Regions from separate parts of the Nonomuraea sp. NPDC050022 genome, predicted to be linked through region 4. Evidence: riboswitches for the same ligand, from Rfam matches in the RefSeq annotation. Region 4 holds a riboswitch; each other region holds the start of a gene.

Evidence for each region. A riboswitch is a leader RNA that binds a small molecule or an ion and turns the genes downstream of it on or off. The one in region 4 is predicted to bind cobalamin.
Region 1: another riboswitch for cobalamin. It lies ahead of cobN (cobaltochelatase subunit CobN); the one in region 4 lies ahead of ACIBO2_RS09105 (ABC transporter substrate-binding protein).
Region 2: another riboswitch for cobalamin. It lies ahead of ACIBO2_RS58605 (ribonucleoside-diphosphate reductase subunit alpha); the one in region 4 lies ahead of ACIBO2_RS09105 (ABC transporter substrate-binding protein).
Region 3: another riboswitch for cobalamin. It lies ahead of ACIBO2_RS33545 (CbtB-domain containing protein); the one in region 4 lies ahead of ACIBO2_RS09105 (ABC transporter substrate-binding protein).

What each region holds. Positions count from the first base shown of each region.
Region 1 covers NZ_JBITKE010000008.1:268,910-274,230, forward strand. Annotated here, with positions in the region: gene cobN (cobaltochelatase subunit CobN) at 1-1,884, opposite strand, end outside; cobalamin riboswitch at 1,915-2,123, opposite strand; gene cobG (precorrin-3B synthase) at 2,136-3,383, shown strand; gene ACIBO2_RS33585 (precorrin-8X methylmutase) at 3,421-4,041, shown strand; gene ACIBO2_RS33590 (precorrin-2 C(20)-methyltransferase) at 4,047-5,321, shown strand, end outside.
Region 2 covers NZ_JBITKE010000030.1:11,813-17,133, reverse strand. Annotated here, with positions in the region: gene ACIBO2_RS58615 (mechanosensitive ion channel domain-containing protein) at 1-836, opposite strand, end outside; gene ACIBO2_RS58610 (ribonucleotide-diphosphate reductase subunit beta) at 849-1,844, opposite strand; gene ACIBO2_RS58605 (ribonucleoside-diphosphate reductase subunit alpha) at 1,870-4,164, opposite strand; cobalamin riboswitch at 4,292-4,486, opposite strand; gene ACIBO2_RS58600 (tripartite tricarboxylate transporter substrate-binding protein) at 4,491-5,321, opposite strand, start outside.
Region 3 covers NZ_JBITKE010000008.1:257,440-262,760, reverse strand. Annotated here, with positions in the region: gene ACIBO2_RS33555 (histidine phosphatase family protein) at 1-489, opposite strand, end outside; gene ACIBO2_RS33550 (CbtA family protein) at 496-1,233, opposite strand; gene ACIBO2_RS33545 (CbtB-domain containing protein) at 1,242-1,430, opposite strand; cobalamin riboswitch at 1,465-1,594, opposite strand; gene ACIBO2_RS33540 (M28 family peptidase) at 1,572-3,122, opposite strand; gene ACIBO2_RS33535 (phosphoesterase) at 3,301-4,794, opposite strand; gene ACIBO2_RS33530 (CrcB family protein) at 5,138-5,321, shown strand, end outside.
Region 4 covers NZ_JBITKE010000002.1:556,178-561,498, reverse strand. Annotated here, with positions in the region: gene ACIBO2_RS09120 (cytochrome P450) at 1-997, shown strand, start outside; gene ACIBO2_RS09115 (SDR family NAD(P)-dependent oxidoreductase) at 994-1,809, shown strand; gene ACIBO2_RS09110 (Gfo/Idh/MocA family oxidoreductase) at 2,107-2,970, shown strand; cobalamin riboswitch at 2,978-3,098, shown strand; gene ACIBO2_RS09105 (ABC transporter substrate-binding protein) at 3,171-4,130, shown strand; gene ACIBO2_RS09100 (iron ABC transporter permease) at 4,142-5,140, shown strand; gene ACIBO2_RS09095 (ABC transporter ATP-binding protein) at 5,169-5,321, shown strand, end outside.

The sequences.
Region 1 (5,321 bases), on a different contig from region 4:
GGCCAGCCCGAGGTCGTGGTCGAGCCGGGCGGCCTGGATCAGTGTCCAGATCTGGGCGCGGATCGCGGGCAGCTTGGCCGGGTCCATGGCGGCGATGGTGGCGTGCTCGTCCAGGAGCTGTTCCAGCCGGGCGATGTCGCCGTACGTCTCCGCCCGCGCCATCGGCGGCACCATGTGGTCCACCAGCACCGCGTGCGCCCGCCGCTTGGCCTGGGTGCCCTCGCCCGGATCGTTGACCAGGAACGGGTAGATCAGCGGCAGGTCGCCGATGGCCGCGTCGGTGCCGCACGAGGCGGACATGCCGGCCGACTTGCCCGGCAGCCATTCCAGGTTGCCGTGCTTGCCCACGTGCACCATCGCGTGCGCGCCGAACTCGGCCGACAGCCAGCGGTAGGCGGCCAGGTAGTGGTGGCTGGGCGGCAGGTCGGGGTCGTGGTAGATGGCGATCGGGTTGTCGCCGAAGCCGCGCGGCGGCTGGACCATGACCACCACGTTCCCGGCGCGCAGCGCCGCCAGGACGATGTCGCCGTCATGGACGAACAGCTCGCCGGGCGGGGCTCCCCAGTGCCGCTCGATCCCGGTGCGCAGGTCGGCGGGGAGCGTGCGGTACCAGCGTTCGTAGGAGGCGGCGGAGATGCGTACCGGATTGCCCGCCAGGTGCTCCTCGGTCAGCCAGTCCTGGTCCTGGCCGCCCGCGGCGATGAGCGCGTGGATGAGCGCGTCGCCGTCCTGCTCGGCCACGCCGGGGAAGCCCTCGCCCAGGTCGTAGCCCGCTTCGGCGAGCCGGGCCAGCAGCCGTACGGTGCTGGCGGGGGTGTCCAGGCCGACGGCGTTGCCGACGCGCGAGTGCTTGGTCGGGTACGCCGACAGCATCACCACCAGCCGCCGCCCGCCGGGCGGGGTGTGGCGCAGCAGCCCGTGGCGTACGGCGATGCCCGCCACCCGCGCGGCCCGCTCGGGGTCGGCGACGTAGACGGTCAGCCCGTCGGGGTCGATCTCCTTGAAGGAGAACGGCACGGTGATGATCCGGCCGTCGAACTCGGGGATGGCCACCTGCGAGGCGGCGTCCAGCGGCGACAGGCCGTCGTCGTTGTCCTCCCACGCCTGCCTGGACGTGGTCAGGCACAGGCCCTGCAGGATCGGCACGTCGAGCGCGGCCAGCGCGCCCACGTCCCACGCCTCGTCGTCCCCGCCCGCGCCCGCTGTCGCGGGACGCGAGCCGCCCGCCGCCAGTACGGTCACCACCAGCGCGTCGGCGGCCCGCAGGGTGTCCAGCAGCTCGGGTTCGGCGGTGCGCAACGAGGAGCAGAACACCGGCAGCGCCTGCCCGCCCGCCTCCTCGACGGCGGCGCAGAGCGTCTCGACGAAGGCCGTGTTGCCCGCCATGTGGTGCGCCCGGTAGTAGAGCACCCCGATCACGGGCCCCTCGTGTGACCGTGCCTCGCGCTCCAGCCGCCCCCAGGACGGCGTGGGCGCCGGCGGCGCGAACCCGCTGCCGGTCAGCAGGACGGTGTCGGACAGGAAGGCGTGCAGCTCGGTCAGGTTGGCGGGCCCGCCGTGCGCCAGGTACGCGTGCGCGTCGGCGCAGACGCCGCCGCGCACCGTGGACAGCTCCATCAGCTCGGCGTCCGGCGCCTGCTCGCCGCCCAGCACTACGACCGGACGGGGCCCGGCCAGCAGCGCGTCGAGCCCCTCCTGCCAGGCGCGGCGACCGCCGAGCAGCCGTACGACGACCAGGTCGGCCCCCTCCAGCAGGCCGGGAAGATCGTCGGGGCCGAGCCGGGCGGGGTTGCCCAGGCGGTAGGCGGCGCCACAGGCACGCGCGCTCAACAGGTCGGTGTCGGAGGTGGAGAGCAGCAGGACGGTACGGCTGTCGCCAGGCACGGCGCGATCCTCCCTCGGGGTCCTCGCCCCGGTCGTGGGTGTCGCGACGGCAGGAGTCTCCTGGCTCCCGGATCAGCGCTCACCCCGGCCTTCCCACCCGTTGCCGGGCAGTGGCCTGCGGTGGGGTTCGCTCCCCGGTCACAGTGGCGGGACCGCGCCGGATTCGCACCGGCTTCCTCCCTTTGCCATCGCCTACCCAGGAGCCTACGGCAGGAGCAACCTCCACCAGAAGTGGCATTACCATCCTCATCGTGTCCATAGCCGACTTTTCCGGACGGGTCCGGCCCGACGCCTGTCCGGGAGCGCTCCAGGTGCACGAGGCCGCCGACGGCCCGCTGGCCCGGGTCCGCCTGCCCGGCGGCGCGGTCTCCGGCGGGCAGCTCCGCGAGCTGGCGGCCTGCGCGGCGGAGCTGGGCTCCGGGGTGGTCGAGCTCACGTCGCGGGCGAACGTACAGGTGCGCGGCCTGCGCGCGCCGGCCGCCTTCGCCGAACGGATCGCCGCCGCTGGGCTGCTGCCCTCGGCCGCGCACGAACGGGTACGCAACATCGTCGCCTCGCCGCTCGGCGGCCGTGGTCCCTCGGGTTCGGTGGACACGCAACCCCTGATCGAGGCCCTGGACCTGGCTCTGTGCGCACGGGTCCGGCTGGCCGGGCTGCCGGGGCGCTTTCTGTTCGCGCTGGACGACGGCACTGGGGATACGTGGCAGCTGGCCGCCGATGTCACTCTCGTGCCTGCGGCAGTGGACGGTGACGCCTGGGTCTCACTGCCCGAGGGCGCGGTGGCGGGCGGTGGCGCCTGGTTGTCACTGCTGCTGGCGGGCGTGGACGTCGGGCTTGTCGTGTCCCGTGACGCGGCGGTCGGGCTGATGATCGCCGCCGCCGAAGCGTTCCTCGACGAGCGGGAGCGCGGGCTTTCCGATCGTGACCGGGGCGCGTGGCGGATCGCGGAGTTGGCGGACGGTCCCGCCCGAATCGCCGCCCACCTGGGCGTGGCGGGCGCGCGTAAGACGACCGCCCTGGACGCCTCCCCTGCCTTCTCGGCCCGTCGCCCCGGGCCTGTCGATCAGCGGGACGGCCGCGTGGCGCTGGAGGCCGTGGTGCCGCTCGGGCGGCTGTCCGCCGCTCAGGTACGCGCCATCGCCGACACCGCCGACGACGGTGGGGCGGTTCCCGTACGGCTGACGCCTTGGCGAACGATCGTCCTGCTGGACCTGTCCCCCGCCGCGGCCGAGCGGGCGGTGCGGCAGCTGTCCACGGCCGGGCTGGTGACCGATCCGGCGTCGCCCTGGGTCGGCGTGAGCGCCTGCACCGGACGTCCCGGCTGCGCCAAATCGCTGGCGGACGTGCAGGAGGACGTACGGCGGTGGGTGGCGACCCTGGACGCGCCCGCTGCGACGCCGGTGCACTGGGCCGGTTGCGAGCGGCGCTGCGGACTGCCCCGCGGCCGGGTGGTCCAGATGGTGGCCACCGCCGACGGATACGAGGAACGACCGCACTGATGGCGGTCAGCTTCGACCGATGCGAGGAAAGGCAGCAGTGACCGACTACCTGCGCGACGGCGCCGAGATCTACCGGCGTTCGTTCGCGACCATCCGTGCCGAAGCCGATCTCACCGGGATGCCCCCGGATGTGGCCCAGGTGGCGGTGCGGATGATCCACGCGTGTGGCATGACCGACCTCGTCGCCGACCTGGACTGGTCGCCTTCGGTGGTCGTCCGGGCCCGCGAGGCGCTGCGGCGCGGCGCGCCCGTGCTGTGCGACGCGCAGATGGTCGCCTCCGGCGTCACCAGGCGCAGGCTGCCCGCCGACAACGACGTGGTGTGCGCTCTGGGCGAGCCAGGCGTGCCGGAGCTGGCCGAACGCCTCGGCACCACACGCAGCGCCGCCGCCCTGGAGCTGTGGCGCGACCGGCTGGACGGCGCCGTGGTGGCGATCGGCAACGCCCCGACCGCCCTGTTCCGGCTGCTCGAACTGGTCGCCGAGGGGGCCGGCAGGCCGGCGGCGGTGCTCGGCGTGCCGGTCGGCTTCATCGGCGCGGCCGAGTCCAAGCGGGCTCTGGCGGACAGCGACCTGGAATACCTGGTGGTGCACGGACGCCGCGGCGGCAGTGCGATGACGGCGGCGGCGGTCAACGCCATCGCGAACGAGACGGAGTGACGGCGATGACGGGACGACTGTACGGGGTCGGACTGGGCCCGGGAGACCCGGAGCTGGTCACGGTCAAGACGGCCCGGCTGATCGGCGAGGCGGACGTGATCGCCTACCACGCCGCCAGGCACGGCCGCAGCATCGCCCGCTCGATCGCGCTGCCGTACCTGCGGAAGGGGCAGATCGAGGAGCTGCTGCTGTACCCGCTGACCACGGAGACCACCGACCACCCCGGTGGCTACCAGGGCGCGCTGGACGACTTCTACGCCGACTGCGCCGAACGGCTGGCCGCCCACCTGGACGCGGGCCGGACCGTGGTCGTGCTGAGCGAGGGCGACCCGCTGTTCTACGGCTCCTACATGCACATGCACAAGCGGCTGGCCCACCGCTATCCGACCGAGGTGGTGCCGGGCGTGACCTCGGTCAGCGCCGCCTCCGCCGTCCTGGGGCGGCCGCTGGTGGAGCGCGACGAAGTGCTGACCGTACTGCCCGGCACGCTGCCCGCCGAAGTGCTGGCCGAGCGGCTGCGCGGCACCGACTCGGCGGCGGTGCTGAAGCTGGGCAGGACGTTCGAGAAGGTCCGCGACGCCCTGGCCGAGGCAGGGCGGCTGGACGACGCCTGGTACGTCGAGCGTGCCACCATGGGCGCCGAACGCGTCGCGCCGCTCAAGGACGTGGACGCCGACGGCGTTCCGTACTTCTCGCTGGCCCTGCTCGCCAGCCCGGCCGAGCGCACCTTCGTCCCCGAGCCCTCGTCGACCGAGGGGCGCGGCGAGGTGACCGTCATCGGCCTCGGCCCGGCCGGGCGGCCGTGGCTCACGCCGGAAGCGCAGGAGGCCCTCGCCGCGGCCACCGACCTGGTCGGCTACGGCCCGTACGTGGACCGGGTGGCGCCCAACGCGCGCCAGCGCCGCCACCGCACCGACAACCGGGTGGAGGCCGAACGCGCCAGGCACGCGCTGGAGCTGGCCGCGACGGGCGCACGGGTGGCCGTGGTGTCCTCCGGCGATCCCGGGGTGTTCGCCATGGCCAGCGCGGTGCTGGAGGAGGCGGCGGCCGGGTTCCCTGACGTGCCGGTGCGGATCGTGCCGGGTCTGACGGCCGCGCAGGCGGTGGCCAGCAGGGCGGGCGCGCCGCTCGGCCACGACTACTGCGTACTGTCGCTGTCGGACCTGCTCAAACCGTGGGACGTGGTGGCCGGCCGGCTGACCGCGGCGGCCAAGGCCGACCTGGTGCTGGCGCTGTACAACCCGGCCTCGCGCAGCCGTACGTGGCAACTCGCCGCCGCG
Region 2 (5,321 bases), on a different contig from region 4:
TGGATGAACCGGTAGAGCTCTTCGCGCAGCTTGCCGATCGGTATCGACCAGTCGACGCGCAGGAACACCACGGCGAGGACCTGGCTGCCGTGCCTGGTCCAGTTCTCGAACGGGTTCTGGGTGAAGTAGGACACGGGCAGGACCAGACGCCGCTCGTCCCACAGGCGTACCACCACGTAGGTGAGCGTGAGCTCCTCGATCCGGCCCCACTCGTCGTTGACCACGACCACGTCGTCGAGGCGGAGCGCGTCGCTGAAGGCGAGCTGGAGCCCGGCCAGCATGTTGCCGATGGTGGGCTGGGCGGCGATACCGACGATGGCGCCGGCGATGCCCGCCGAGGCGAGCAGCCCGGCGCCCAGGGCGCGGACCTGCGGGAAGGAGAAGAGCATGGTGCCGATCGCCAGGACGACGATGGTCACGGCGGCGACGCGGCGGACCAGCCCGATCTGGGTCATGATCCGCCGTGCCCGGCGATTGCGCTCCCCCTTGACGAGGACCAGCCGGTCCAGGACGACGTCGGTGAGGGCATAACTGGCCTGCACGATCAGCCAGGTGACGCAGGCGATGGTGACCAGGCCGAGCACGCGGTCGATCGTGCCGCCGAGCTCGCGTTGGCGGACGCTCTCGCCGATCATCCCCGGCGAGAACACCAGGTTGGTGGCCACCACGACCCCCACCGAGTACGCCGCCCAGGTGCAGTGCTCCACCAGGTGCCGGGCGAGCGCCCATTTGCGGCCCGCCCTGACCAGCAGCCTCCTGACCACCTCCACCACGAGAATGGCGCCCGCCACCGAGATGGCGAGAATGAGCCAGTCGGTCGGCGACTGCACGTTCATGCCCCCTATGTCTTAAAAGGTCTCGTCAAATGTCACATTGCCCTCAACAGCCACTTGGTATGCGGAGACACGCCGTTCGAAGAAGTTGGCCAGCTCCTGGACGTCCTGCAGCTCCATGAACCCGAACGGATTGGCCGTGCCGTATCTCTGCGGCATCCCGAGCCGAGCCAGCCGCTGGTCGGCGACATATTGAAGGTAGTCGCGCATCTGCTCGACGCTCATGCCGGGCATGCCGTCGCCGCACAGATCGCGGGCGAAGGCCAACTCGGCGGCGACGGCCTCCTCGATCATGCGGGTGACCTGCTCCCCCAGCTTGTCGTCGAACAGCTCGGGCTCCTCGGCCCGCACGGTGTCGACGACGCTGAAGGCGAACTCCATGTGCATGGACTCATCACGGAACACCCAGTTGGTGCCGGTGGCCAGCCCGCCGAGCAGGCCCCGAGACCGGAACCAGTATACGTAGGCGAACGCTCCGTAGAAGAAGAGCCCTTCGATGCAGGCGGCGAAGCAGATCAGGTTGAGCAGGAACTGCCGCCGCTCGTCCGCGTTCTCCAGCTGCCGCAGGCCGTTGATCGAGTCGATCCACCGGAAGCAGAAGTCCGCCTTGTCCCTGATGGACGGGATGTGCTCGACGGCGGCGAACGCCTTGACCCGTTCCTCCAGGTCAGGCAGGTACGTGTCGAGCAGCGTCAGGTAGAACTGCACGTGCACGGCCTCCTCGAACAGCTGCCTGCTGAGGTACAGGCGCGCTTCGGGGGCGTTGACGTGCTGATAGAGGTTGAGCACGAGGTTGTTGGCCACGATGGAGTCGCCGGTGGCGAAGAAGGCGACCAGCCGGTTGATCAGGTGGCGTTCCTGCGGCGTCATCCTGGCCAGGTCGGCGAGGTCGGAGTGCAGGTCCACCTCCTCGACGGTCCAGGTGTTGCGGATCGCGGCGCGATAGCGCTCGTAGAAGTCCGGGTAACGCATGGGACGCAGGGTCAGGTCCATGCCGGGGTCGAGCAGCATTGGGGGTCTCCGTTCGAGGGGGCTGCTACTGGCAGGCTTCGCAGGTTTCCGGGTTCTCCAGGGAGCAGGCGACGGCGTCGAGCGCGATCGTCGTCTGCGCGGTCGTGGTCTGGGCGATCGTCGTCTGGGCGATCCGGGTGGCCGGGCGCGAGCGCAGGTAGTAGGTGGTCTTCAGGCCCTGCTTCCAGGCATAGGCGTACATCGACGACAGCTTGCCGATCGTCGGGCTGGCCATGAACAGGTTGAGCGACTGCGACTGGTCGATGTACGGCTGACGTGCCGCGGCCAGGTCGATGAGCGCCTTCTGCGGCAGCTCCCAGGCCGTCCGGTACAAGGTCTTGAGGTCGTCGGGGATGCCCGCGATCTCCTGGACCGAGCCGTCCGCCCGCTTGAGGTCGTCGCGCATCCGCTGCGTCCACAGCCTGCGAGCCTGCAGGTCGGCCACCAGGTAGCGGTTGACCTGGAGGAACTCCCCCGACAGCGTCTCGCGCTTGAACACGTTGGACACCTGTGGCTCGATGCACTCGTAGCACCCGGCGATGGAGGCGATGGTCGCGGTCGGGGCGATGGCGACCATCAGCGAGTTGCGCAGCCCGGTCGTGGCGATCTTCGCGCGCAGCTCGGCCCAGCGCGGCGACGCGGCGGCGCCGTAGTGGTCGGGGTGCAGGACGCCGCCCGCCGCCCTGGTCTCCTCGTACGACGGATGCCGGCCGCGCTCGACGGCCAGGTCGGCGGAGGTGTCGTAGGCGGCCAGGGCGATCTCCTCGGCGACGCGGGTCGACAGCCCCAGCGCCTCGGGCGAGTCGAACGGCAGCCGGAGCGCGAAGAAGACGTCGGCCAGGCCCATCACGCCGAGCCCGATCGGCCGCCAGCGCTTGTTGGCCGCCTCGGCCTCAGTGGTCGGGTAGAAGCCCAGGTCGATGGTCCGGTCCAGGAAACGTACGGCCGTACGGACGGTCGTGCGCAGCCGGGCCCAGTCGACGCCTTCGCCGGTCAGGTGGGCGGCGAGGTTGATCGAGCCGAGGTTGCATACCGCCGTCTCGCCGTCGCTGGTGACCTCGAGGATCTCGGTGCACAGGTTGGACAGGTGGATGACGTTCTCGGGCCGGGCCGTCTGGTTGGAGGTGCGGTTGGCGGCGTCCTTGAACGTCATCCAGCCGTTGCCGGTCTGGGCGAGGGTGCGCATCATCCGGCCGTAGAGGGTCCGGGCGGGCAGTTGCCGGGTGTAGCGGCCGTCGGCCTCGTAGGCGCGGTAGGCGCGGGTGAACGCCTCGCCGTACAGGTCGGTGAGGTCGGGGACCTCCTTGGGGTCGAACAGCGACCAGACCTCGTCGGCCTCCACCCGCCGCATGAACTCGTCCGGCACCCAGTTGGCCAGGTTGAGGTTGTGCGTACGCCGGGCGTCCTCGCCCGTGTTGTCGCGCAGCTCCAGGAACTCCTCGATATCGGCGTGCCAGGTCTCCAGGTAGACACAGGCCGCGCCCTTGCGGCGACCGCCCTGGTTGACGGCGGCGACGGAGGAGTCGAGCGTACGCAGCCAGGGCACGATGCCGTTGGAGTGCCCGTTGGTGCCCTTGATGAGGGATCCACGCGAGCGCACCCGGGTCCACGCGATGCCGATGCCCCCGGCGTACTTCGACAGCCTGGCCACCTGCCCGTAGCGGTCGTAGATCGACTCCAGCTCGTCGCGCGGCGAGTCGAGCAGGAAGCACGACGACAGCTGCGGCCGGCGCGAACCGGAGTTGAACAGCGTCGGTGAGCTCGGCAGGTACGACAGTGTGGACATGAGGCCGTACAGCTCGGCGGCCTCGGCGACCGTCTCCGACAGCCCGCAGGCCACGCGGAGCAGGAAGTGCTGCGGCCGTTCGAGCACGGTCCGCGACCGCGGGTGCCGCAGCAGGTAGCGGTCGTAGACCGTACGCAACCCGAAGTACTCGAAGCGGTCGTCCGCGTCGCCGGAGACGAGCGCGTCGAGCTCGGCGGCGTGCGCGCCGACGAAGGCGGCGAGCGAGTCCTGGATCAGCCCGGCGGCGTGGCTGGCGGCGATGGACTCGGAAAAGGTCCGCACGCCGTGCCCGGCCGCCTCGTCGGCGATCTCCTCGGCCAGGAGCCGGGCGGCGATCCGGGAGTTGGCCGGATCGGTGATCACCCGGGCGGCGGCCTCCTCGATCGCCAGCCGCCGATCGGCGCTTTTGGCGGTGGCCGACTGCCGATCGACCGTCGCCGACTGCCGGCCGACGGTGGCCGGCTGCTGGTCGACCGTGGCCGGCTGGTGATCGACCGTGGCCGGCTGGTGATCGGCCTCAATGATCTGCGTCACGTGCTCTCTCCTCGCGAGCTCATCCCCGTGAGGGCGCGTGAGAGCACGACGGCCCCTGGACTCCCCGGCCGCCGACGCCCCCGGCCCTCCCTCGAGGCCATGGACACTTCGATGGGCAGAGCCGGCTGGCTCCCCCAACGTCACCGGCAGGTCTTCGGGCTCGCGGGCATGGTCGATAGTTCCTACTGGCCGTCGCTTCCCGGAAAGGTCCAGTGCTCGTGACGGCGGTCGTTCCCGCTCACCGCTGCGGGGCAGCCCCGGAATCGCACCGGGTTCCCTTTTGCTCCGCCCCGAGGGGCGAACCAGCGACGAGCAGAATCCTACATCTAGTGGCCCTTGGCGCAACTACCCCAGCATGTTGTGTCAGCGGTGTCGAGCATGCCCAGATCGCGGAGCACGGCCCTGGTCCTGCCGATCTCCGAGGCCAGCCATTGTTCGAAGTCGTCGCCGCTGAGCGGGATCGAGGTCCATCCCTCCGCCCGGCAGGCCGCCCGCCAGGAGGCGGACTCCGTGACCTCGTCGCAGAGCCGGATGGCGACGGCCTTGCCGTCCTCGGACATCCCCTCGGGCCCCACGGCCGCGCACCAGTCGGCGAAGTCGACCCGCACGCCGCACTCCAGCAGGCTCGGCGCCTCCACGCCGTCCACCCGGCGCGCGCTGGAGACGGCCAGCACCCTGACCTGGCCCTTGCCGATGGCACGGCGCCAGTCCGCGAGCGTGCCGGTCGCCGCGGCGGCCTTGCCACCGAGAAGCGCGGCCGCGGCCTCCACGCTGCCGGGAAAGCCGGTGTAGTCGACCTGCCGGGTGTCGGCGCCGAGGCCCTTGGCGATCAGCCCGAACAGCAGGTGGTCGGGCTCGCCCTGCGGTCCGCCCGTCAGCGGTGTGCGGTCGGGGTGGGCCACCAGCTGCGCGCCGAACTGGTCGAAGGTGGTGAACTTGGAGTGAGCGGGCACCACCACCACCTCGATCTGGCCGGTGAGCCGGGCCAGCGGCGTGGCGGTGTCGAGCAGCGACAGCCCGTTGTTGAGCTCGGTCGCGGCCAGCGCGGGCAACCCGGTGACGGTGATCCGGGTGACGGGCGGCGTGCCGGAGACCGGGAAACCGGCGTCGCGGGCGGTTTTGACGAGCGCCTTGGCGACGCGGGCCCAGCGTCCGGC
Region 3 (5,321 bases), on a different contig from region 4:
GGCGACCGCCTCGGGCTCCCCGCGCACCGAGTCGAGCCAGTCGGCCACCCGCGCCGCCAGCACGGTCAGGCTCTCCCCGCCGTGCGGCGCCGCGTCCGGATCCGCCAGCCAGCTCGCCAGCGCGTCCGGCTCCTCCCGCGCGACCCGTCCGTACGGCAGGCCGCGCCACCGGCCGTGATCGGCCTCCGCGAGCGCGGCGACCACGCACGCTTCCCGGCCGAGCGCGGCGGCGGTCTGCCGCGCCGCGGCACTGGGAGCGACCCACGCCACCGAGTCGACCGCCGCCGAGCCGCCCGCCGCCGAGCCGGTCACTGCCGAGCCGGTCGCCGCCGAGCCGACAGCCATCGAGTCGGCCACCACCGAAGCCAAGCCGTGTGCCCTGGCCAAGCCGTGTGCCCTGGCCAGGCTCGACGGGTCGGCGTCCTCATCCGCCCCGGGAAAGCAGGCGGTCCGCATCCCCGGCGTGCTGGCGTGCCGGACGAACAGCACGCCGGCTCAGCCCGGCGAGGCGGCGGTCGCGGGTACGGCCCCCCGCCGCGCCGCCCTGTCGCTCACCCACCCGAACAGCACACCGAAGGCCGTCCAGAAAACGAGCTGCGTCCCTAACGACACGAGCCTGAACTGCCACAGCAACGTGGCAGGAAAGCCCTCGGGCACCTCGTCCACGGTCGGCAGCAGCAGCCACGCGGCGACCACCGGGACCAGGTACGCGACCCCGGCCGCGACCCACCGCGCCCAAGGCCCGGCGGTCACCCGGCGCGCGGTCGCCACCGCGATCGCGATCGCGGCCAGGCCGACAAGGATCATCACGACATAGAGGGCGGTCCGGCTGTTGATCGTTTCCGGGTCTCCGACAGCCGGCGGATTGGCCGGATATTTCACGAACGGTACGAGGATCACCGCCCCGAACGCCGACCCGGCGGCGGCGAGCGCCAGCCCGCCCTCCGACCGTGGACCGACCCGGCCCCGCAGACCCGCGTACACCAGGGCGAAGACCCCTCCCACGGCCAGCCCGTACAGGCCGGTGGCGAGGAAGAGCCCGGCCTTCTGGCCCGGCCTGCTGACCAGTTCCTCCTCGCCGTGGTCATGGCCAGGTTCCTGCGCGGCGTGCGCCTGTTCCAGTGCGATCGCACTGTCCACCTGCGGTTCCCCGAAGGCGAAGGCGAAGCCGCCCGCGATCAATCCGGCCAGCAGGCCCAGAAGCAGGCCCCTGACCAGCAGGGTGCGTACCATGCCTGGGTCTAGTGGCAGGGCACGCCGAGCAGGTGACGCCCGTCGTGCATGAGTTCGTGCAGGTACGCACCCGTCTGCGAGATGGCGCCGTTGTCCATCAGCACCAGGTAGGCGACCAGCAGCAGTACCGGTACGGCCAGCAACCACAGCCGCAGACGGGGGAACGGAATGACGGTAGGAGCGGACAGACCACTCATCAGTGCCTCCTCAGGGATGACGCGTCCCAACAAATGAGGTCACGGAGGCCCAAGCGACCTGGCTCCCGGGATCTACGTCCCGGATACAGTGGCGCGTCCGCACCGGCATCTCACCGGATTTCCCTTGGACAACCGTGAAATCTACCGGAACGTATCCTTTCCTCCCGTTCGCGTCAACACATCGAGGAAGCCGGACGTTGACGGTGTGAAGCGCGCACGGCTGGTCGCGGGTGCCACTCGCGGCGGGATGGAGCGGAGGTTGAACGCGTATCGCGCGACGGAGTCGGCGATGGCGTCCGCGTCCACGTCCAGCGCCGTGGCGTTGATGTTGGCGATGGTGTCGCACGCCTGGTGGTAGCAGGCGTCGTAGGCGACCCCGGCAGTCCCGCCGAACAGCGCCGCCTCCGCGGCCGTCTTGATCCCCTCGGCGCCGGTGAAGATGCCGCCGGCCGGGATCCCGACCGCGATGAACGGCCCGTAGTCCGAGCGCCCGTCGAAGTCCGTGCCCACCGTGGGCAGGCCGCGCGAGCCGTAGAACGCCGCCAGCTGCTTCTCGATCTCGGCGGAACCGGGCGGACCGGCGGGGGAGCCGACGTTGTCGGAGTCGTCCCCGTCGTACAGCTTGTAGGCGTAGTTCGGCGTGGCCACCATGTCGAAGTTCAGATACACCCGGACGCGGTCCCGCTGCGCCTGCGACAACGACCCGACGTACTGATCGGAACCGAGCAGCCCGATCTCCTCGGCGGCCCAGAAGGCGAAGCGGACCTTGTTCTTGACCGGGTAGAGCGCCATCTCCTCGGCGACCTCCAGGATCGCCGCGCTGCCCGAGCCGTTGTCGTTGATGCCGGGCCCCGCCGTCACGCTGTCGAGATGCGCGCCCACCATAACGACATTGCGCGGGTCGCCGAAGCGGGTCTCGGCGATCACGTTGTCCGTGCTGCCGAGGACGAGGTTGGCGTCGACCTTGAGGTGTACGCTCGCGCCCGGCGTGCTCGCGAGTTCGTTGCCCACGGCGAAGTCGGCGAACACCATGGGGATCCCGCCCCGCCACTCGCCGATGTCCAGCGGGAACGCGTCGGTACGACCCGGCTGACCCTCGTTGAAGATGATGAGCCCGGTCGCACCCGCCGCGGCCGCGTTCTGCACCTTCGTGACGAATGGGCAGGTGCCGCGCTGGACGAGCGCGATACGGCCGGCCATGAACCCGGCGAAGTCCGCCGCTTCGCAGCCGCTGGTCGAGGTCGGCGTGGGAGTGGGTGGCAGCGTGAGGTCCACGCCCTGGACCTGCGCGGTCACCTCGCCCGAGGGGGAGGGCTGGAAGGTGAAGAAGTCCTCGTTCGGTACGTACGTCTTCGCGCTCGGCGCGGTGAGCGCCAGCGTCGGCGGGCTGTTCTCGGCCCAGCTCTTGACGTAGTTGATCGGTTGCAGCGTGACCTTGTAACCGGCCTTGCGCAGCTTGTTCGCCACGTAGTCGCGGGAGGCGTCGTAGCCGCTGGTGCCGGTCGCGCGGATGCCGCCATGGGCGGTGGCGATGTCCTGCAGGGCTTGCAGGTGCTTGGCGACGTTCGTCCCCTTGACCTGCTTGACCAGCAGCTTGGCGAAGACGTCGTCCAGGCCGCCGGCGGTGGCGGGCACGGCCATGGCGATGGTCAAGGAGAGCGCGGTGGCCAGGATGGTGATGACTCTGCGCATTCGGATTCCCCTGTAGGACAGGAACGGGAAGGCAGACGATCCCCGAGGCTCGCCGAACGCGAACGTAACCCGGCCCCGCACCGTTGGAAGACCCCCAGCTGAAAGACCTCCGGCGCCACGCTTGGCGCGGAGAGAGGGCGGCCGCGCGTGGTACGCGGGACCGCCCAAGGCCGGCGGGCTAGCGGACGCGGATGAAGACGGGATTGGAGTAGAACCACAGGTCCTGCCACGGGCTCTCCTTGCCGTCGGCCGCCGGCTCCATCTCGTCGGTGCTGGTGCCGCGTACCCGCAGGTAGCTGTCGGCCTGCACATCGCGCAGCGTGTGCCGGATGACATAGTCCCGGCCCTGCCGGCGCCAGTCGCCCGGCCCGAAGCGCGCCACGACCTTGGTGGTGGGGTTGGTGTCGGCGTCCAGGTTGGCGCTCACGCCGCTCACCTGTCCGGTGATGAGGTCGACGCGCCGCACCTCCGGGCGGTCGCCGTTGCCGTTCTTGCCCTCCAGCGGCCGGAACCGGATCTCGGCCTCGACGTCGGTGCGGTTGCGCCGGTTGACCACCAGCGTCTCGCCGACGGTGGCCTGGCGGCCCTGGTTGCCGGCGGTGACGTCGAGAGCGGTGATCAGGTCGCCGGTGGCGACGAAGATGCGGCCGTTGCGCAGGGCGTCCATGATGTCGCCGTAGTCCTGGCGGGCCATCACGTACGTCTTGCTGTACTCGCCCGGCCAGAAGTCCGAGCCGCCGCGGGTCCAGTGCACGTGCGAGTCGGAGGTGGCCGTGATCCACCAGTGCCGGCCCTCGCCCAGCAGCGAGTCCCACAGGCCGCCGACCCGCGCGGTCATCTGGTCGAAGCCGCCGTAGGTGGGGTGGTTGCCGTACCCGCCGCGGGCGCCGCCGTTCAGCGGGCCGGCCTGGTGCCCGGGGGCGCCCTCGAATCCCACGTACACGTCGGGGGCGGTGTTGTTGCCGTTGCGGAACTCGCGCGGAGTGTCCTGCCCCCACACGCCGAGCCCGGTCGCCGACCGCGCCGCGTGGTGCGCGATCACCAGCGGCTTCTGCCGCATGTCGCGGGCGGCCTTGAGGAACTCCACCATCTTGGCCTCGGTGTCGCGCCCGGGGTCGGCCGGGAAGGCGTCGTGCTTGGCGAAGCGACTCTCCAGCTCGAACAGCTGCCGCGCCTCGTCGGCGTGGTGCGGGATCATCAATGTGTGGTGGTCCAGCGCCGGCGCGTCGAACTCCATGCCCCAGAACTGCAGGACCTCGGGTACGAGCACCCGCGAGCGCAGCAGGTCGGGGTAGGCCTGCTCCAGGTTAACCTTGGAATGCGTCGGGCCGCCGTGGTCGGTGCACATCGCCCAGGTCAACCCGAAATACTTGGCCATGATCGCGTTGGTGACGATCGGGTAGACCGCGTCGGCGCCCTTGTGGAAGGTCGGCGGGCTGGTCTTGATGTCGAACTCACCGCTGTACTCGGAGTGGACATGGTGATCGCCCGCCCGCCACATCCGGCCGTTGTTGGCGCCGTCGCCGAAGGAGCGCTCGTCGTCGGCCTGCGCGGCGGTGCCGCCCACCAGGGGTGCCGCGGCGGCCAGCGTCGCGCCGACACCGGCGTACTTGACCAGCCGCCGCCGGGAAAGCCCGGCAGATTCGGGCCGTTCATCCTTGTTGTTCCTCACGATGAAGCCTTTCGCGGTGAAGGTAGGGTGCCGACCCGCAAGCCTCGAAGAGCCCGCTGAACGCCATGTGAACGCCGCTCGGGACGAGCAAGAACACTGCGTTGATCCCATCCGGAACCCGCCCGAACCCGGGGCCGCTGTCGACGCTGAAAGGGGCAGGCCCGAGAGGTCGCCGCCAGGTCCTGTTCGGGCCGATCGGTATAGTCGAGGGGAACCTCCCTGGGGGAGGTCGCGGTGGTGGGGCCCACCGCCTCGCCGCCGATCCGGTGGCGGGTATCCGTGGCACCCAGCCGCCAACGGTCCCTACCAGAGGTTGTTTCGTGCTGCTGGTAGGAGGATTTTCATGTCCCGTCCCGAAACGGAGCGTCCCGTGGACGCCGATGTCGACCTGCGCGTGGCCGCCCAGCGGGCCGAGCTGCGCCGGGCTCCGTGGGCGACGCTGGGGGTGATCGCGCTCGGCGGCGCGGCGGGTGCGCTGACCCGCTACGGCCTGGGCGTGGCCTTTCCGCGCCAGGCCGGGGCCTTTC
Region 4 (5,321 bases):
CCGCAGCCTCACCCGTGAGACGCGCGACAGGCTGGGCGAGCATGGGTCGTTTCTGTCCAGCTTCGTGGCGAACGTCGATCCGCCCGACCACACCAGGCTGCGGCGTTCGGTGTCGAAGGCGTTCACGCCACGGGCGGTCTCGGCCATGGAGCAGCACTTCCGGCGGCTCAACGAGGACCTGCTCGACCGCGTGGCGCCCAGGGGCGAGGCCGACTTCGTGTCCGAGATCGGGCACGAGCCGTCGATCAAGCTGACCGCCCGGTTCATCGGGGTTCCCGAGTCGGACGAGGGTTTCGTACAGGCGCATGTGAAGGACTGGTTCCAGCTCTTCCTGTCGCCGCAGCCGCCAGACCGCCAGCTCGAACTGGCCGACAGTTTCCTGACCTATCTGGATTACGTGGATCGGCTGGTCGCGGCCCGCGCCAAGGAGCCGCGCGACGACTTCACCTCGCTCATGACCTCGCTGATCGGCTCCGAGCTCAGCCATCGCGAGGTGGTGGAGCTGATCTCCACGATCCTGCTCGGTGGCAACGACACCGTGCCGAACCAGCTCGCCAACAGCGTCCTGCGGCTGCTGCGCGAGGACGCCTGGCCGGTCGCGCCGCCGCTGATCCAGAACGCGGTCGAGGAGTGCATGCGCATCGACGGCGCCTCCCTCGGGTCGTTCCGGTACGCCACCACCGATATTTCACTCCACGACGTGATAATTCCGGAGAAGTCGTTGGTGCTCCTCTCCACCGACTCCGCCGCCCACGACGAGACCGTCTTCCCCGACCCGGACCGGTTCGTCATCGACCGGGCCAACGCCGACGCCCACATGGTGTTCGGTTACGGCATCCACTTCTGCGTGGGCGCCGCGCTCGGCCGGCTGCAGCTTCGGACCGCACTCGACGTGCTCGGCCGCCGCCTGCCCTCGCTCAGGCTCGCCGACGAGCCCATCGTCTACCGCAAGTCCATCGTGGGCCGGGGACTGACGGCCCTGCGGGTGACGTGGTGAGTGCCGCGCCGGGCCGGTTCGATGGGCGGGTGGCCCTGGTGACGGGCGCGGGGTCGGGCATCGGTGCGGCGTGCGCGTCGCGCCTGGCTGCCGAAGGTGCCTGCGTGGGCGTCCTGGACGTGCGCGCGTCGGGCGCCAAGTCGATCGCCACCGCCATCCGCGCCAGAGGCGGCACGGCCACGGCGCTCGTCTGTGACGTGTCGGACGAGAAGCAGGTGGCCGAGGCGATCGGCGACCTGGTCACCTCGTTCGGCCGCCTGGACGTCGTCCACTCCAACGCGGCCGCGCTCGACCCCGGCACCTACGGCCGTGACCGCGACCTTGAGGACCTCGACGTCGCCGTCTGGGACCGCACGATGGCGGTGAACCTGCGTGGCTGCCTGCTCATGGTCAAGCACGCGGCCCCCGTGATGGCCGAGGGCGGCGCGTTCGTCGTCACTTCGTCGGTCTCCGGCCTGCTGGGCGACGTCGCGCACGTCGCGTACGGCACCTCGAAGGCGGCGCTGACCGGTTTCGTGCGCTACGTGGCCACCAAGTACGGCTCGCGCGGCATCCGCTGCAACGCCGTCGCGCCCGCGCTGGTCCTGACCGACGCGGCCGCGCAGGCCCTCGGCCGGGAGCGGCTGGCCGACAAGGCGGCCGAACGGCTGCTGCCCTGGGCCTGCACCCCGGACGACGTGGCCGACCTCGTCGCCTTCCTCGCCTCGGGTGAGTCGCGGTGCATCACGGGACAGACCATCGTCATCGACTCCGGCACGATGGCCCACCGCCCTGAACACGCCCTGCGCCAATGGCGCGACGCGGCGGGGTGATGCTGGTGCGGTGACCACCGGGATTCCCCTGGGGTGGTTCGTCACACGACCGTCTCGATCCCAGTGACGGTCTGTCGTGCTTGGGGTCCTTGTGGGGGAGGCCCTTGCGGGGTGCGGAGGAAGTCGGTCCGTGGTGGTTGGGGTCCTTTCAGGGATGCCCCTGCGGGGGAGCGGAGGAAGGCGGTCCGTGTGGCAGGGAGCCCGTGGAGGGACACTCCTGCGGGGGAGTGGAAGACCGGATGCCCGCAGAACATTCCTAGGAACCGCATTAAGGTTGTGGCGGATCAAGGGGGATGAATGGAGCCGGTGTCGGTCGGGTTGGTCGGGGCGGGGCCGTGGGCGGAGCGCGCGCATGCGCCCATGCTGGTCAACAGTCCGCATCTCCGGTTCGCCGGCGTGTGGGCCCGGCGCCCGGAGGCTGCCGCCCGGCTGGGGGCGCCGGTGTTCGAGCGGGTCGAGGAGTTGTTCGAGGCGTGCGAGGCCGTGGCGTTCTGCGTGCCGCCGGGCGTACAGGCCGAATTGGGGGTGCGCGCGGCGAAGGCCGGGAAGGCGCTGTTGCTGGAGAAGCCGCTCGCCGACTCGCTGGAGAACGCGCGGCGGCTCGCCGACGCCGTGCGTGAGGCCGGTGTGGCCTCCCAGATGGTGCTCAGCATGCGTTATATGAAGCAGGTCAGGGAGTTTCTGGCGCGCTGCGCGGAAATCGAGGCGTTCGGCGGTCACGCCGCGAACATCTCCAATGTCCTGCTGGGCGGCCACCTCTTCGGCACCCCGTGGCGGCTCGAGCGCGGGGCGCTCCTGGACGTCGGGCCGCACGTGATCGACCTGCTCGACGCCGCGCTCGGCCGGGTGACCGGCGTGCGCGCGCACGGCAACCCGCTCGGCTGGACCGGACTGCTGCTCGATCACGAGGGCGGCGCGGCCAGCGAGGCGTCGCTGTGCATGGCCGCCGCCGGTGACCTGCCGCCGGCCAGCGTCGCGGTGTTCGGCAGGACGGGCAGCGTGACGCTGATGCCCAGTGATGACGACGATCCGTTCGAGACCATCGCCGAGGAGTTCGCGCGGACCGTACGCCAGGGCGGCGGGCACCCGCTGGACGCGGCCCACGGGCTCAGGTTGCAAGAGATCATCGCCGAGGCGGAAGCCCAATTGGGCACCCCTTGACTTAACGCCCATCTGGCGCATTGATAGCGTCTGTCCGACGCGCAGAGTTGCAGCGAAGTCCGGTGCGAGTCCGGCGCTGTCCCGCAACTGTCATAGCCAGGTCGCCTGCCTCCGCGCTGACGTCATCAACCCTCGTGGAAAAGGGTGATCCGTCGCTCTCCAGCGGGTCTCTCGGTTCCGACAGTGTGAAAGGACTTCTCGTGAGGCCCGTACGCACGGCCTTCGCGGGCGCGCTGCTGGGAACGCTCGTTCTGGCCGGATGTGGTCAGACCAGCACTACCACCACCCCGTCCCCCGCGAGCCCCACCGGTACGACCGGCTCGACCAGCTCCGCCGCCTTCCCCGTAACGGTCGAGGCGGGCAACGGCAAGGTCGGCATCGCCAAAAAGCCGGAGCGGATCGTCTCGCTCTCCGCCAGCCACACCGAGACGCTCTTCGCCATCGGCGCGGGCCCCCAGGTCATCGCGGTGGACGACCAGTCCAACTACCCGGCCGGCGTCCCCAAGACCGACCTGTCCGGCTTCAAGCCGAACGTCGAGGCCATCGTCGCCCAGAAGCCCGACCTGGTGATCGTCTCCAACGACATCGACGGCATCGTCGCCAAGCTGGGCAAGGTGAACGTGCCCGTCCTCCTGGAGCCCGCCGCCACCAAGCTCGACGAGGCGTACGACGAGATCACCGACCTCGGCGCCGCCACCGGCAACACCGAAAAGGCCGGACAAGTCGTGACAGGCATGAAGACATCCCTCGACAAGCTCTCGGCGAACGCCCCCAAGAACAAGAAGCTCACCTACTACCACGAACTCGACCAGACCCCCTACGCGGCGACGTCCAGCACGTTCATCGGGCAGATCTACGCCATGTTCGGCCTCACCAACATCGCCGACAAGGCGCCGGACCCGGCGGGCGGCTACCCCAAGCTGTCGGCGGAGTTCGTCGCCCAGGCCGACCCCGACCTGATCTTCCTGGCGGACGTGAAGTGCTGCCAGCAGAGCAAGGACACGCTGGCCAAGCGCCCCGGCTGGAAAGGACTGTCGGCGGTCAAGGGTGACCAGGTGATCCAGCTCGACGACGACATCGCCTCGCGCTGGGGCCCGCGGGTCGTGGACCTGGCGCAGACCATCAGCGACGCCGTCGGCAAGGCGGCCACCCGCCAGTGAGGTCCAGACCGATGTGGACGGCGGGCGCGCTGGCCGTGCTCGCCGTCTCCATGGTCGCCGGGCTGCTCGGCGGGGCCGCCGACATCTCACCGTGGCAGGTGGTGCTCCAGGTGCTCGACTGGCTGCCGTACGTACACGTGGACTCGGGGCTGGCCCCCGTGGAGCAAGGGCTGCTGTTCGAGCTGCGGCTGCCCAGGGTGCTGGTGGCGGCCGTGGTCGGCGGGCTGCTGGCCATCGCGGGGGCCGGCTACCAGGGGGTGTTCCGCAACCCGCTGGCCGACCCCTACCTGCTGGGCGCCGCAGCCGGAGCCGGGCTGACCACCACCGTGGTCATCGTGCTCGTGCCGACCCCTGCCGTCGGCATCCCGGTGGCCGCCTTCGCGGGGGCGGTCGGCGGGGTGTTCCTCGCGTACGTGCTCGGCAACACCGCCGGGCGCTCGGGCGGCACCGCCACGCTGGTGCTCGCCGGGGTGGCCGTCACCTCGTTCCTGACCGCGATCCAGACGTTCATCCAGCAGTTCAAGGTCGAGCAGTTGCAGCGCATCTACTCTTGGATCCTGGGCGACGTGGGCGGCGGATGGGACCAGTTCTGGCTGGTCCTGCCGTACGCCGCCGTCTCGGCCGTACTGCTGCTCGCGCACGGGCGGATGCTGGACGTGCTCTCGGTGGGGGACGAGGAGGCCACCAGCCTCGGCGTCCGCGCCGGGCGGGTACGGCTGGCGGTACTGCTCGCCGCCTCCCTGGCCACCGCGGCGGCAGTGGCGGTGAGCGGGCTCATCGGGTTCGTCGGCATCGTCATTCCGCACGTGGTCAGGCGGCTGGCGGGCGGCTCCTACCGGATCGTGCTACCGCTGTCGCTGATCGGCGGCGCCGCCTTCCTCGTGCTCGCCGACCTGGTCGCGCGCACCGTCATCGCCCCCGCCGAACTGCCCATCGGAGTGGTCACCATGTTCGTCGGCGCGCCGTTCTTCGTGGCGGTCCTGCGCATGACCCGGCAGACCGCCACATGACCGCCGCCACGTCCTGGCAGGCCGCCGCGTGACCGCCGACACGGCCCGGCCGGCCTGGATGATCGAGACGAGCGCACTGTCCGTACGACTCGACGAGCGTGAGGTGCTCACCGAGGTCGACCTCTCGGTACGGCGCGGCGAATGGCTGGCGATCATCGGCCCGAACGGCGCCGGAAAGTCC